DNA from 2 places in the Gelria sp. Kuro-4 genome. Region 2 is predicted to be linked to the other one. Evidence: riboswitches for the same ligand, from Rfam matches in the RefSeq annotation. Region 2 holds a riboswitch; the other holds the start of a gene.

Evidence for each region. Region 2 has a riboswitch for cyclic di-GMP ahead of K5554_RS00820 (methyl-accepting chemotaxis protein). Riboswitches for the same ligand answer to the same signal wherever they lie in the genome.
Region 1: it holds a riboswitch for cyclic di-GMP, as region 2 does, so the genes downstream of both, K5554_RS05960 (ParM/StbA family protein) here and K5554_RS00820 (methyl-accepting chemotaxis protein) in region 2, are expected to answer to the same signal.

The regions. Positions count from the first base shown of each region.
Region 1 is NZ_AP024619.1:1,195,508-1,203,049, forward strand. It holds gene K5554_RS05955 (AAA family ATPase) at 1-3,451, shown strand, start outside; cyclic di-GMP riboswitch class II at 3,710-3,792, shown strand; gene K5554_RS05960 (ParM/StbA family protein) at 3,930-4,940, shown strand; gene K5554_RS05965 (polymer-forming cytoskeletal protein) at 5,000-5,512, shown strand; gene K5554_RS05970 (M23 family metallopeptidase) at 5,733-6,512, shown strand; gene K5554_RS05975 (PQQ-binding-like beta-propeller repeat protein) at 6,798-7,331, shown strand; gene K5554_RS05980 (YCF48-related protein) at 7,531-7,542, shown strand, end outside.
Region 2 is NZ_AP024619.1:134,848-142,389, forward strand. It holds gene K5554_RS00810 (quinate 5-dehydrogenase) at 1-851, opposite strand, end outside; gene K5554_RS00815 (transcriptional regulator) at 848-1,417, opposite strand; gene K5554_RS00820 (methyl-accepting chemotaxis protein) at 1,580-3,364, opposite strand; cyclic di-GMP riboswitch class I at 3,466-3,550, opposite strand; gene K5554_RS00825 (CCA tRNA nucleotidyltransferase) at 3,597-4,943, opposite strand; gene K5554_RS00830 (hypothetical protein) at 5,143-6,105, opposite strand; gene dusB (tRNA dihydrouridine synthase DusB) at 6,102-7,085, opposite strand; gene K5554_RS00840 (type III pantothenate kinase) at 7,165-7,542, opposite strand, start outside.

The DNA.
Region 1 (7,542 bases), 1.1 Mb from region 2:
AGTCCTGCATACCATGTTCAGACAAGGGTTAATAGTGTATAAACCGGAGAGCGGCGGCTGGCAGTGGGATCTGCACGGGGAGAAAGACACCTTGTTCGGCGGCGATGTTGTCGGCCTTCTGCTCCAGAGGATTGAGCTGCTGCCCGCACCGGACAAGAACGTGCTCTGCTTGGCGGCGTGTATCGGTACCCACTTCAGTCCCGATCTCGTGGCCGAGCTGGCCGGGCAAGAGCTGCCTGGCACCGCTGTGAGCCTCAGCCGCTTGGTGGAGGAGGGCCTGCTGCAGCGTGGGCCAGAGGGCACTTTCAGCTTTGTCCACGACCGGGTGCACCAGGCGGCCTACCAGCTGGTTTCCACCTCCGCAAGGCCGGCCGTTCACTACCGATTGGCCCATCTGCTCTTAGGTGGACGCAGCCCGGCGGAGCTGGAGGGCAAGGCCGAGCGGGCTGTTTTATTGGCCGCCGTCAATCATCTGAACCTGGGCCTAGGTATTGTGCAGCAGCGGGGCGAAGAGCTCCAGGCTGCGCGGCTGAACCTCTTGGCGGGCCGACAGGCTAAACAAACGGCCGCCTTTCCGGCTGCACGGGAGTACTTCCGGACGGCCCTGGACATCCTCCCGGACAAGGCCTGGGAGGAGCACCACACCCTTGCTTTCCAGCTGAACCTGGAGTACCTGGAGTGCCTCTACCTGTGCGGCGACTTTGCAGCCGGCGATGCCTTCTACCAGCAGCTGGAAGCTCGAGTTGAACCCAAGCTCGAACGGACCAAGCTGTACCTGATCAAGATTCTTTTTGCCACCAAGAAGGGCTTTAACCGGGAGGCCATCCAAGTGGGGATAAAGGGACTGCGGGAACTGGGCTGCTTGCTCCCGGAAAAGCCGTCTCTCCCGTACATGGTGCGAGAGTTGATAAAAGTGGAGGTACTGCTCCGCCGGGGCGGTGTCAAACGCTTAACCGCCGTAGCTCCTGCAGTCGACCCCGAAAAGCAGGCGGCTTGTGACCTCTTGATCGCCATGGGCCCCTGCGTCTACAACTTGGACGACGATCTGCTGCTCGCCCTATCCCTGAAGATTTGCGAGCTCTCCCTGCGTTACGGCGGGTTTCCCAATTCCGCTAATGCGTATGTAACTCTGGCCATGGTCTACATTGTGCGGCTGAAAAACTTCAACTGGGGGAGGGCTCTCGGCCGCGCAGCGCTGTACCTGGCGGAACAGTACAGCAGCGAAGCGGAAAAATCCCTGGTAAACTTCCTCTATGGCGCCTTCTGTCTCCCCTGGCTGGAACATATCCGTGAGGCGGAGCCCTACCTGGCACGTGCCAAGGAATGCGGCCTGACCGCCTGCGACCTGACCGTCGCGGGTTATGCCATGACCTTTCAGGTGATCAACGCTCACTTTCAGAGCGTTCCGCTGGCGGAGCTGGCCCGACAGATAGAAGAAAACCTGGCCTTCGCACCGCGGATCCGGGATCCTTACTACCGGCACACCCTGACCGTTTACCGGCAGTTCGTGCGCAGCCTGCAGGGGCTGACAAAGCAGCCGGACAGCTTCAGCGACGAGACCCTCGAGGAGGAGGATTTCCTTGGCACCTTCCAAGGTCTCAAGGTAAGGGAGCGGGACAAGTTCGATTACTACCTGTTGAAAGGGCAGCTCTGCTATCTTCTTGAGGAGTACGACCAGGCGCGGCTGCTGCTGGCCCAAGCGGATCGGCTGCGGGCGCTCTACTTCGGCGAAGTCTACCTGGCCGATCTGGATTTCTATACCTGCCTGACGCTCCTGGCCTGTTATGAGCGCCTCGGCGGAAAAGAAAGGGCTTCCGCCCGGCGCCGGGTGGCCCAAGGTTATCGCCGGCTCCGGGATTGGGCCCGGCGCTGCCCGGCGAATTTTGCGCACAAGCAGCTCTTGGTGGCGGCCGAACTCGCCCGGGTGCGACACAGGTGGCCGCGGGCGGCCCGGCTTTACGAAGCGGCCGCCGCCTCGGCCCGGCAATACGGTTATGTCCACGCGGCGGCCGTGGCCTGCGAGTGCGCGGCCCGCTTCCATTTGGCCGGCGGCCTGCCCACGGCGGCCGGGAAATACTTGGAGGAGGCTCGAGAAGGGTACCGGCAGTGGGGAGCGGTAACCAAGGTGGGGCGGCTTGATCGACAGCACCCTTGGCTGCCGAAGACGCTGGGGCCGCAGCACAATACCGAAATACTCGCCGCGGGTGCAGAGGCTAAGGCCCCCGACCTGACGCGGGCCATAGACATCGACGCCCTGCTGCGCAGCACCCGGATTCTGTCCCAAGAGATCAGGCTGGAAAAGCTCCTGCAGCAAATGATGTATCTCTTGGCGCAAGACGCAGGGGCGGAAAGCGCTGTTCTCTTGCTGGAAGAAAGCGGCGAGCTCTATGTGGAGGCCGTGTTCAAGAGCCACGGCGGCGAGCGCAGGATTGAAGTACTGCAGTCTCTGCCCGTGGACGCGGCGCCGTTCTTACCGCGCAAAGTAGTCTGTTTTGTGGCCGGGACGCGGCAAATGGTCGTGCTCGACAAGGCGGCAGAGGAGGAAATGTTTTACGACGACGCCTACATTGCCGAGCAGCGGCCGGCTTCACTCCTTTGCCTGCCCATTGTGCACCAGAACCAGCTTGTCGGTGTCCTGTACCTGGAAAACCGACGCACCGCCGGCTGTTTTCATCCTGCCCGGGCGGAAGTGCTGAAACTGCTCTCCGGCCAGATCGCCATTTCCATCGAAAACGCCCGACTTTACCGGCGCCTGGAGGAGCTGAACGCCACCCTGGAGGAAAAGGTGAAGGAAAGGACGGACGAACTGGCGCAGGTGCACCGGGAGACGGTGAACGCCCTGGTGGAGCAGTCCAGGTTGGAGGAGCGCAACCGTATCGCCCGGGAGATTCACGACACCCTCGGGCACACGTTGACGGGTGTGCTGCTGCAGATAGAAGCCGGCAAGAGACTGCTGGTTCGGGACAGCCGGCGGGCACAGGAAAAAATGCAGGCGGCTTTAGAGCAAGTGCGCCGGGGTTTAGACGAAGTGCGCCGCTCGGTCCACCTGCTGCACGAGGACGACTCGGAGGATGATACCGCGCGTTTAGCGGGTCTCCTGCAGGCGATTATGCAGAGCACGGGCGTATCGATAAAGTATCGGTTTTCCCCCGGCATCAAACTGAGCCCGACCCAGCGGCACGTAATTTACCGTGCTCTGCAGGAGGGTATAACCAACGGCATTCGGCACGGCCGCAGCCGTTCCTTTGATTTCCAGCTGACCGTCGAGGGCGAACAGCTCCGGTTTGTGCTGAAGGATTATGGTCGGGGGGCGGAAAAGGTTAAGTTCGGCTTCGGCTTGAACTCCATGCGCGAAAGAGCGGAGGAGCTTGCGGGGACGCTGCAAGTTGATACACGGCCCGGGGAAGGCTTGAGCATTACCCTCACCCTTCCTTTGTCCCACAGCGCCTGAGGACGAGATGATTACCAAGTCATGTGACCGAAGTAACTGGTCATATGACTTTATTTTTATTATGCTGGTGACGTAGTGAGACGAGAAGATCACCCCCGTTGCCGCACGCTTGGACGGTTAGGCACCAAACTGCAGAACTACGGTATCCAAAGAGGGCCTCAGTGAAGGACAAACCCAGCTTTTATTTCCGACCGATCGGCAGAAAAAGAGCCGTCTAAACCTGCTAATTAGCACCACTATTGTGATAACACGGCAAATACTCGATACAGAGGCTAGGATCCGCCGCCTGAATGCGGGCGTTTGTGGCAGCGGGGAGCCAGTGGCGCAACCGGCTGCTGGACAAGCAGCTTTTGATTTTTCACGTCAAGGAGGCGAGACACATACCGGCGGTTGAGGAGAACCATCATGCTGCGGAAGAATCTTGGCTGGAGCGGGGATGAGCAAAAGTAAAACAGCGAGGAAAGAGGTGTTTGTTTCCGTGCAGTGCGTCGTGGGTTTGGACATCGGCTATGGGTTCGTAAAGGTAACGGACGGGGAGTACGGGTACGCTTTTCCCAGCGTTGTCGGCAACGGCCACACCAAGACCATATATCGGACCTCGCTTCAGGTGGAACGCATTAACGATCTAAGGGTGGTGATCGATAACCAATTGTATTTTGTAGGTAAAGCCGCCTTGCGGCATTCCCGGTTTGCCATCCGAGACTTGTCCGACATGCGCACCCAGAACGAAGACCTCAAGGTGCTGTTCTTGAGCGCCTTGAGCTTCTTCTGCCAGGACAAACAGAACCGGTTTAAAGTGGTCACAGGTATGCCGCCGGGCCGCATGTACCTGGCGGACGACCTGATAAACAGGTTCGCGCGCGAGTATACGGTTTCGCTTTACCGTAACCGGGCTTATCAAGAGACGACGATCCGTGTTGACGACCTGGATGTTGTGCCCCAACCGGTGGGAACTTACTGGGCTCAGACCTTAGACCTGCAGGGCCGGGAGAAGCGTACCTTTGAGGGTCGGGTGGGGATTATTGACATCGGATTCCGGACCACGGATTTGGCCGCCATCGAGGACGGGGAGTTTATTCCGAGCAACAGCTATACCATTCCGGTCGGCATATCCGCCACCTACACTGACATCGGTGAGCAAATCATAAGTAATTACGGGTTGGACCGCGAGAGCTTCGCCCTGGACGAAAGCGTGATCAAGGGAATGATTACTGTATCCGGGCGGCCGATAGACATTACCGCTATCCGTAACGAAGCGTTTCAGCAACTGGCAAACAAACTGCTCATTGAAGTCACCTCTAAATGGAGGGTGCTCGACTTCGATCGCCTGCTGCTGAGCGGTGGGGGTGGTCAGGCTCTGAGCACCTACCTACTAAGCCATCTGCCGCAGGCCGAATTGGTGCCTAACCCCTCCACGGCCAACAGTCGCGGCTACCTATCCTGGGCCAATCGGCTATGGGGTGATTTTAATTCGGAGGGCGTCCAGTAGGGCAATGCCGGCTAACTTGGTACGAGGAAGCATCGACGGCAGGGAGGTGCGGGTAGGACGTGCTGGGGCTTCGGACAAACAGACCGAAGATCAGGGAACCTGAAATGGTTGTGCCAGAGACGGTTGTAGAGGTTTACGGCAGAACGGAAGGGTCCATAACTGGAGCCGATAAGGTCATTGTGGCGCCCACGGGCTGCTGTAAGAGCAATGTTAAAGCAGCTTATCTTGATATTGCCGGGGAAGTGTACGGCGATGTCGATGTTGAAGAGCTGGTAATCCGGCGGGAGGGCCGCTTGTACGGCCAAGTAAGGTACAAAAAGTTGATCTTGGCCGAGGGCGCGGTCTTTCGCCCCAATGACGGCGGGGATGGAACAGAAACCTCTTCAAGACCGGCAGAAAAAGTGGTTGGTCCGCGCTTGGTCTCTCAGGAGGCACAGGCACGGACAGTGCCTTTGAGGCGAGACACTTCCGCCGGACAGCTGTGCGCAGCATCCGAAGAGAACAAAAAAACGTACCGGGCTGAGGCTCTGGAAAAAGAACAGCAGGAACCTTGTTTCATCACCAGCTTTTAGCCGACGACTGGGACGGAGCCGATTGCGCGGCCGTCCCTGCGCTCGCGGAGTATCGGCTGCGTTGCGGTTTACAGTATGGAGGTAGGGCCGACTGCATGCAGGTAGAACTTGGTTACGCTTTTTGTGCCGCTTTTTTCGTCCGGCCGCCGTCACCGTGTTGCTGGTCCCACACTGGGAAAAAGGTACGCGCCGTTGGCGGGTGCCTCTGAGCCTGGAGCAAATGGCCATGGTTGCCGTCGCTTGCCTGGCCGCCGTCCTGTGGCTCGGCTACGATTACGCGAACCTTCGGAAAACCGTGCAGGAGGTTGTGCAGCTGCGGGCCGCCAATGCCCGGCAGGCCCGACAAATACGAGCGCTGTCGCAACAAGCCGCCGACCTGGATAAGGAACTGGCAGCGGTAGCTGAGGTAGAGGCGAAACTGCGTCAGGAGACGCGTCTTTTAAGCCCCGAAGCAGGGAAGAAGCAGGAATCGCCCGGCGGGCTGCCGAATCGAACTCTCTCAGTCGAAGTCTTATCCCGGTCGCTAAAGATGCAATCAGAACGGGCAGGCGTGCTTAGACGAAGTTTAACCGGTTTAGTGGATGATGTTGAACGGTATCAGAAGAAAATGGCGCACCGGCCGAACATGTGGCCTGTAAACGGCCGCATCACTTCTTCGTTCGGCAGCCGTCGTTCGCCCTTCGGTGGGGGATATGAGGTCCATGAAGGAATCGATATTGCGGCTCCTTACGGTTCGCCGGTGCGTGCCACGGCCGACGGGCGTGTAGTATTTGCCGGGTGGCGCAGTGGCTACGGACGGCTGGTGATTCTCGATCACGGGTACGGTTATCGAACGGCTTACGGGCATAACAGCCGGATCCAGGTTCGAGTCGGGCAGGAGGTCAAAGGAAACAGCGTCATTGCGTATGTCGGAAGTACCGGCCGGAGTACCGGCCCGCACGTTCATTACGAGGTCTGGTTCCAGGGGAAAAAGGTGAATCCTGTGCCGTACCTTCCGTGAGGTGTCGCCGCGTGCCGGGCACCTGGGGGTATCCCCCAGGTGCCCGGCGTTTCTGGAGAGAGGGTGTGGGGTGAACAGGGGGAAGATGTAGGGAACCTTTGGACGGGGATTACGTCTTTAACCATGGGAGGCCCGAGCTGATCGTCTGGAGTTCCGGACTGGGACCAAGGTATGCCGTACAAGATGGAGACCGCCGACGAACGCCTGGATGCGCCTGCGGCGCCTGTTTCACTGTGAGCCAGTTCGAGGCCTGCACCTGTTGCCGGAAGAAAGGAGAGTGTTGTGGTGAGGGTAAAGCGACTGGGCTTCGGAGCCCTGCTTTTAGCATTGAGTATGGCGCTGGCTGCGTGTTCCCCGGCTGCACCGGCCGGGAGCGGCGCTCCGGCGCCGGAAGCGCCGGCGAGTAAGCCGGCGAACGAACAGGCCGCCGGGCCGACTGAGGGGCCGATTGACGTGCCGCCCGCGCCCCAGCGGCAAGAAGGGCCCAGCGCATTTGGAGTGCCGGAGCAGAGTGAGGCCGCCTTTCGCGGAGATCTTCAGCGGAGTGGGGTGTACCGTACCCATGGTCCCGGCGAGTCACCCCACCTCAAATGGAAGTTTTCCACCGGAGACGGCGTGTATTCTTCGCCGGCTGTGGCGGCCGGCACGGTCTACTTCGGCAGCCGGGACGGCTACCTTTACGCCGTTAATACTCAAACGGGCCGGCTGGAGTGGAAGTTCCAGACCGGAGCCGGTATTGAGTCTTCGCCGGTGGTGGCGGAGGGGATAGTCTTTTGCGGGAGCGAAGATGGGCAGCTTTACGCGTTGAGTGACAAGTAAGTTCTGGTACTCTGGGACAGGCGCCCGCAAGAGCTGACTAGTTCCGGGCACCTGGGAGGGCTTCCCAGGTGCCCGGAACTAGCGGATACAGGCACACGCCGGAAACTCCGGCCTCGACTCTATACCAGAGCACCGCCACGCCATTACCCTTTTTCACAAAAAACCAAACTGACTGTATTGCACGAGGGGGAGTGTAGCGTTGAAAAAGCTT
Region 2 (7,542 bases):
TCGTAGTCGGCCGGCCCGAGCTTTTGCCAGGGTTTGGTCGCCAGGCTCACCAACACGCCTTCCATGACGTTGGTGCCGAAGGAGCGACCGTTAAGTTCTGGCGTGGTGGTCACCAGGGTTCGGACGCCGCGCCGCTTGAGGTCTTCAACATCCGCACTCGTCACCGTGTTGGTGATGATCACCTTGCCCGGCAGTTCCGGGGGCAGGTGGCGTTTGATGAAGAGGAAGTCTCCGGCAATAATGTCGTTGCTCAGGTAGTAGTGGCTAAAGCGGGGTTTTATCTCCTCCTGCTTCTTGCCGGTAGGGTAGAGCATCTCAAAGGGCAGGCGCACCAGGATCGGGGCGACCAGGGCTGCCGCCACCTTAAGCTGAGTGAGGGACTTCAGCGGCACGGGAATGCCCAGTCCAAACATCAGGTCGCCGATGGTCAGCCGGCAACCGGCCTGGGTTAAACCCTCCGCCATACCCCAGCGATCTACGCCGGAAACCAGAAGGGCCTTCTTGCCGGCCAGGGGAATGCGCCCCGAGGTGGCCAGGTAACGGATTACCCGCCGCTCCAACGTGTTTTTCAGGCCGCTCCCGTCGACAATGGGTGTCTTGGCGGCCGCTCGCGCCAGGCGCTGGGCATCGCGGATGGCGTAGCGCCGCTCTCCGGCCACCAGGTAAAGGTCGATGCCGCCCATGCCGAAGGCGTCCACCTTGCCGTCGAGCTCTTTCAGCAGGGTGATGGCTTTTTCCATGTCGCCGTCGGTGCCGATACGCTCAATGAGGAACTTTTCGCCGAGAAACTCGGCCTCTACTTTATGATTGCGCTTGGAAGACCCTAAGCTTACGCTCACAACGTGCTTCACTCTGACCGCCTCCCGCTTTCCCGGTGGTTCGCGGCGGCACCCCCGGCTTTAAGCTCCCGGAGGAGCCGCCGTAGCTTTTCTGGGTCGACGAGTCTGTCTCCTTTAATGGGAGAATGGCCGATCTCCACGCACACCACTTTCTTGTCGAGCAGTGCCTCCACCACCCGGACCCGCATGTCCGAGCCGAGAAACACCACCACATCGTAGCCGCGTACGGCGGCGATAATCTGCATCACTTCGTTCAAGAGCTCGCTGCCGCTTTTCTCGCGCACAAAGCGCCAGCGCTCCTCATCGGTCATGACCAGGGTGTACTCTATTCCTTCCTCTTGGGCCAGGGCCAGAATCTCCTCTTTGTTGCCGATGGGGAAACCGACCAGGGCGATACGGGCGCCCCGATGTACCTCACCCAGCGCCTCAAGGCGTGAAACAAAGGAGCGCTCCGTCCCCTCGTGCGCGGCCACCTCCTGCTGGGAAACCCCGGCCGCCCGTAAATCCAGGATGCGGTCCACAACACGGTAAATGCGCCCGCGGTCGATCACCTTGCCACCGATGCGCGTAAGCTCCAACCCCTGTTCCCCCCTTAACCACCCCTATATCTTATGTACACATTATTGTGCACAAGCTATGATGATTTTACCAATCGAGGAGGAAAAAAGCAAGTGACCTCAGGCAGATAAAACAAAAGACGCCCCGGTTGAGGGGCGTCAAAGAGTCTGGGCGGCCGGGGGCTATAGCTTAAACCGCTGTACCGCCTGCTCCAGTTTGCGGGCCATGTCGGCCAGCACCTGGGCCGAAGAGGAGATCTCCTCCATGGTGGCCGTCTGCTCTTCGGTGGCGGCGGCGATGTTCTCAGTGCCGGCGCTGGTGTTCTCGGCGATGCGGCTGACGTTCTCCGTGGCCGTCACCACCCGGTCGGAGCTGGCGGCCATCTCCTGGGCCGCTGCACTCACCTCCTGGATCTCCTGTGCCACCTTACCCACAGCGGCAAAGATCTTCTCCAGGGTGCTCTGGGCCGACTGCAGCAGCTCGCTGCCGGAGGCCACCTCGGCGCTGCCCGCCTCCATGGTCTTGATGGCCTTTCCGGTATCGTTCTGCGTGCGGTCCACCAGGCCGGCGATCTGCTTGGCCGCTTGAGCCGACTGCTCGGCCAGCTTGCGCACCTCGTCGGCCACCACGGCGAAGCCTCGGCCCTGCTCGCCGGCCCGGGCGGCCTCGATGGCGGCGTTCAGCGCCAGGAGGTTGGTTTGGTCGGCAATGCTGGTGATCACTTCAACAATCTGGCCGATCTCCCGCGAGCGCTGACCCAGCTCGTTGATCAGCCCGGACAGGTTGGTCATGGACTCGCGCACCACATCGTTCTGGCGGATGACGTTTTTGATGGCAGTGCTCCCCTCTTCGGCCAGCCGGGCCGATTCTTGAGAAGAGGCAGCCACCGCCTGCGCACTCTCAGCCACCTGCTCCATAGCCGCCGCCATTTGCTTTACGGTGTTGCTGGCATCGGACACCTCGCGGACCTGCTGCTCGGCGCCTTGCGCCACCTCCTGCACGCTGGCGGCGATCTGCTCGGTAGCCCGGGTGGTCTCTTCGGCGCTGGTGGTCAGCTGCTGGGCATATTCGCTCACCTTAAGGATACTGGTGCGAACCTCGGTGATGATCTCCCTGAGGTTGCCCACCATTTGGTTGAAGGCAGTGCCGAGCTGGGCCACCTCATCCCGGCCCCGGACAGGCACTTCCTCTCTGAGGTCCCCCCCGGCAATACCGGCTGCCGCCGTGGCCAGCCGGCGCAGCGGGCTGATAGTGCGGCGGGCCAGAAACACCGACAGCAGAATCCCCAGCACTGCCCCGACCAAGACCAGAACAAGCACCAGGCGCACCGTGTTGGTGGCGGCGGCCTGCGCGGCTTGCTGTGCGTCATGAACGCGTTTTTGGTTGATCCCCTGGAGCACGTTGAAGTTGGCCGTCAGGCGCTTGAGGATATCGTCCACACCGGTGAGGCCCTGCTGGATGGCCCCTTCCTTGTCACCGGCGGCGTATGTAGCAAAGACGTCCTTTTGTTGCTGAACCAGGTTATCATGAATCGAGCCGATCTGCTGCAAAAGGTTCTTTTCTTCCGACTCCTGGGCATACCCCTCGGCTTTATTGATCGCCGACCGCACGTTATTCGCATCTAACTCGGCCCTCAGGGTGTACTGTTCGTCCCCGGTCAGAAGGTAGGTGCGCTGGGCGTTGAGCTGTGCCGTAAGCGCACTGTTTATCTCGCTGATAGCCAGCACGTAGGGATGCGCCTGTTCCACTATCTGCTGGTACTCATGCATCACCTGCTGCATGCCCCAGTAGCTGTACCCGCCGACGGCAACCATGAAGACAATGAGGACGAAGTAACCAAGGAGGATACCGGTGATAAGGCTGGTCGAGCGCCCGGCCGGCCCGGGCTGCCCTGTGCCGCGGCGCCAAGGCCCCTTCGGCAGTCGGGGAAGCCGGAACTTAATCCGTGGCCAGGAAAGTCTCTGCATTACTTCTTCTCCTTCCTCGCTTATACTACTGCCCATCCCGGGCGTGTGCGCTTTTTCCGCAAGCAAAACCAGCCCTGGACTAATTGAACCAGGGCACCCTGTACGGCAGCCTGGCGATCCTAGCTCTACGCCTTAGACCCATGGCTTTGTGCCCCCACCTTTCGGCTGGGTTTACCTTTCACGCTCGTCTATTGAGGATTATTTTACCATTATTCGTTGTCGGATTGTGTCGTTATTTGTCGTCGCTGCTCGAAGAGGTGCTGATTTCCCGGCGGGCCAGGTCCAGGAGCGCTTTTTTGTTGTTGCGGCCCGGATCCTCCCACACCAGCTCCAGCAACCGCCGCCGCAGTGCTCCCAAGCGCGGTCCGGGCTTAAGCCCCAGTTGCGCGATGAGCTCGGCACTGGAAAGGGCCAGATCTGCTGCCGTAAGCGGCGGATGCTCGGCCTCAACGGCGGCGGCCGCCTCGGCCAGCTCCCTCACCCCTGCAGCCTCCGGATCCCCCCAGATAGCCAGCCGGTCAGCCTGAATAAGGGCAATCGCCGCCGGGAAGTTCTCCCAGCCCACGCCGGCCGCCAGACGCCGTACCGGCGCCAGGCCCTGGGGAGCGCGCCAGAAGAACATGTGGTGCGCCACCAGGAGCGCCACCGTGCGCACGGTGCGCCGGCTGAAACGCAGCCGGCGCAGGATAACGGGCACCAGGGCCGCCGAGCGGGCGGCATGCCCGGGGAAAAAGCGGCCGTAGGGACCCTCTTCCCAACGCTCCGGCTTGCCGACATCGTGCAGCAGGCCCGCTAAGCGCAGTTCCAGCTGGGGCGGGGTGAGGGAACAGGTCTTGATGTTGTGCCCCAGCACGTCGTCGGGATGCAGGCGGCTCTGCCGCACGCCCTGTCCTGCCAAAAGCTCCGGTACCACGCTGCGCATGAGGCCGCTTTCCACCAGAAGGTCCAAGGCCGCCCGCACGTTGGGCCCGGTGATAAGGAGCGCAAACTCCGCGCCCCGCCGCTCGGCTGCCACCAGCGCCAGCCGCCCTGCCTCGGCCTTCAGGGCGCTCAGCGTTTTTTCTTCCAGCTGAAAACTGAGCTGGGAAACAAAGCGCGCCGCCCTGAGCAGCCGCAGCCCGTCTTCGCGAAAGCGCCGTGCGGGATCGCCCACCGCCCGCAGCAGCCTGCGCTTCAGGTCCGCCCGGCCATCCCAGGGATCCACCAGCTCCTCCTCCAGCGGGTCGAAGGCCATGGCGTTGATGGTGAAATCCCGGCGGGCCAGGTCCTCGCGGAGGTCCCCGCTGAAGACCACGTGGCTGGGGTGGCGCCCGTCGCTGTACGGCCCGTCCCGGCGGAAGGTGGTCACCTCGATGGGGCGGCTGAGGAGCACCGTAACCGTGCCGTACTTGGGGCCGGTGAACACTGTACGCGGAAAGAGCTCTCGTACCACGGCGGGCGGGGCGGCTGTGGCCACATCGTAGTCCTCGGGTTCCCTGCCTAAGAGCAGGTCGCGCACCGAGCCCCCCACCAGGTAGCTGGGGTAGCCCGCTGACTTCAGCGTGCGCAGGCAAGCGATCACGGGCTCGGGCAGGCGCACCGCGCATTCCTCCTTCCGCCCTTATATTATAGCACCCGCCATAGGAAAAAGGATCCACCCCGACCTGCGCCGGGTGGATCCCGCCTTCTCCGCTGCTTAAGCCGGCAGGTGAGGCGTACGCAGACGAAAACCCGGCACGGCCCCTGGCCCGCCGGCACCGTCCCGCCCCTGCCCGGCGCCGCCAGGGTCGCCGGTGCACCTAATCCCAAGGGCTGGAGGGGAAGCGGCCCAGCACGCGGCGCAGGGTCTGCTGCAAAAGCCGGCTGTCGTCGTGCAGCATCCCCAGCTTGAGGCTGCGCAGGGTCAACACCTCCGGCTGGCTCCCCAAGTCCAGGTCGCGGGCAAGGCGCGAGAGCGTCCGGGTACGCGCCCGCTCCAGCGCCGCCGGCAGGGCTTCCCCTTCGTGTAAAAAGCGCTCGAGCTCCTGCCCCAGGTAAAGGTGCGCCAGATTGGTCATGGGATTGCCGCAGTAACCGCTTTTGGTCTGGCCGAGCACCTCGGGCAGCTTAAAGTGCAGTCCCCAGGCAATGGAATCCTTGAGCTCCCGCGTCTCCTCGCGCATGGCCCAGGCCAGGTTTCTGGCCGTGCAGATGCCGCACTCCCGCAGCACGCGGATGATAGCGTGCTCCACGGTATGGGCCTGCTCGGCGGTTACCAGGCCGCCCACCTGTCCCCGGATTTTGAGTTCGCTGCCGCCGTAGTCCCGGCCGTAAATGGTGATGGTAATATCCCGCTCGGAACGCGGCTCCGTGTAACCGCCCGCCGGCTGCCAGCCCGCCCCGGAGATAACGGGCTGGCCCCCGGCGCGCAGCCGGTCCAGGTCCAGCTCTTCGACGTTTTCGGCCACGATGAAGCGCCTTTCGGCGACAAAACGCCGGGCACGCGCGTGTGCCAGCCCTGCAAGGCGCGCCACTAAGAGCTCACCCTTGTTCCAGGTGACGGCATCCACCGTTTGCGCCCGCTCCAGCTCTTCAATGCGCACCAGCAGGCCCGCCGGGTAAAGCGCCCGGCCGCCGAGCGTGAGCGGCACCAAAAAGGCCACTGAGCCCGCCCCCAGACGTGCCAGGGTGCGGAGGGAAAAGGCATCCAGGAAAAGGCCCTGTATGCTCGCACCCGGCCGCGGAAACACGCCGTTCGCCACGGGTAAGGCCAGTAGGTTCATGTGATCCACCCCTTTTCTGCCAGCGTCCGCTCATAGCCCTCCAGAAGCTCCAGCACCGCGGTCCGGGTGCCGGCCGCCATAATGCGGGCCCGCATGCCGGCCGCCCCCGGCAGCCCCTTGAGGTACCAGGCCAGGTGTTTGCGCATCTCGCGTATCCCCCGGCTTTCCCCGTGCTCCTGGATCACCAGCTCCAGGTGCCGGCGCGCCGCCGCCAGCCGCTCACGCACCTCCGGCGGCGCGGGCAGCACGCCCTCCGTCAGGTAGGCCACGGTGCGCCCAATGAGCCAGGGGTTCCCCAGCGCTCCGCGGGCCAGCATCACCGCGTCGCACCCGGTCTCGGCCCGCATGCGGGCGGCGTCTTCCGGGCTGAAGATGTCGCCATTGCCGATAACGGGTACCGGCGCTGCCTCCTTCACCGCGCGGATGATACCCCAGTCGGCCCGGCCGCTGTAAAGCTGGGCGCGGGTGCGCCCGTGTACCGTAATGGCCGCGGCCCCGGCGGCGGCCAGCGCCCGAGCCACCTCAACCGCATTGATGTGTTCCCTATCCCAGCCGGCACGGATTTTTACCGTGACGGGCACGTCCACCGCCCCCGCCGTGGCTCTAACGATGGCCGCGGCGCGTTCCGGGTTGCGCATGAGGGCCGAACCCTCACCGTTTTTTACCACCTTGGCCACCGGGCAGCCCATGTTGATGTCGATGGCCGCCGGCTGCAACCGGGCTGCCTGCTGCGCGGCCTGCGCCACCACCTCCGGCTCGGAACCGAAAAGTTGGATCACCAGCGGCCCCTCGCCCGGTGCCGCTCGCGCCATGTCCCAGGTACGTTCGTTGCCAAAAAGCAGGGCGCGGGCGCTGATCATCTCTGTCCAGGCCAGCGCACAGCCCTGCTCCCAAGCCAGGAGCCGGAAGCTCCGGTCGCTCACCCCGGCCATGGGCCCCAGCACCACGGGGTTGGCCAGCGTAAGCCCTCCTAAGCGCAAAGCGAGCTTTCCCCCTTATTCTATGCTGGAACGTTCAGCGCGCCCACCGCTTACGATAAGACCGCTCAGAGCTGAGCGGTCAGGCAGTGCGGGATTGACGTTCGTAGATGAGCCTGAGCCCGGTAAGAGTAAGGTCCACATCCACCGTGGCGATGGTCTCCGCGTGCTCTGCCACCATGCCGGCCAGCCCACCGGTGGCAATGGCCGGCGCCGCCGCGCCCAGCTCGCGCCGGATGCGCCGCACCAGGGCGTCCACCTGGCCGGCAAAGCCGTACACAATCCCCGCCTGCATGCTGGTGATGGTGTTCCTGCCGATGGCCGTGCCTGGGTCCACCAGTTCAATGCGCGGGAGTTTGGCCGCTTTCTGGAAAAGGGCCTCCGTGGCGGTGAGAATCCCGGGAGCAATGGCCCCGCCGAGGTATTCGCCCGACCCCGACACCACATCGAAGGTGGTGGC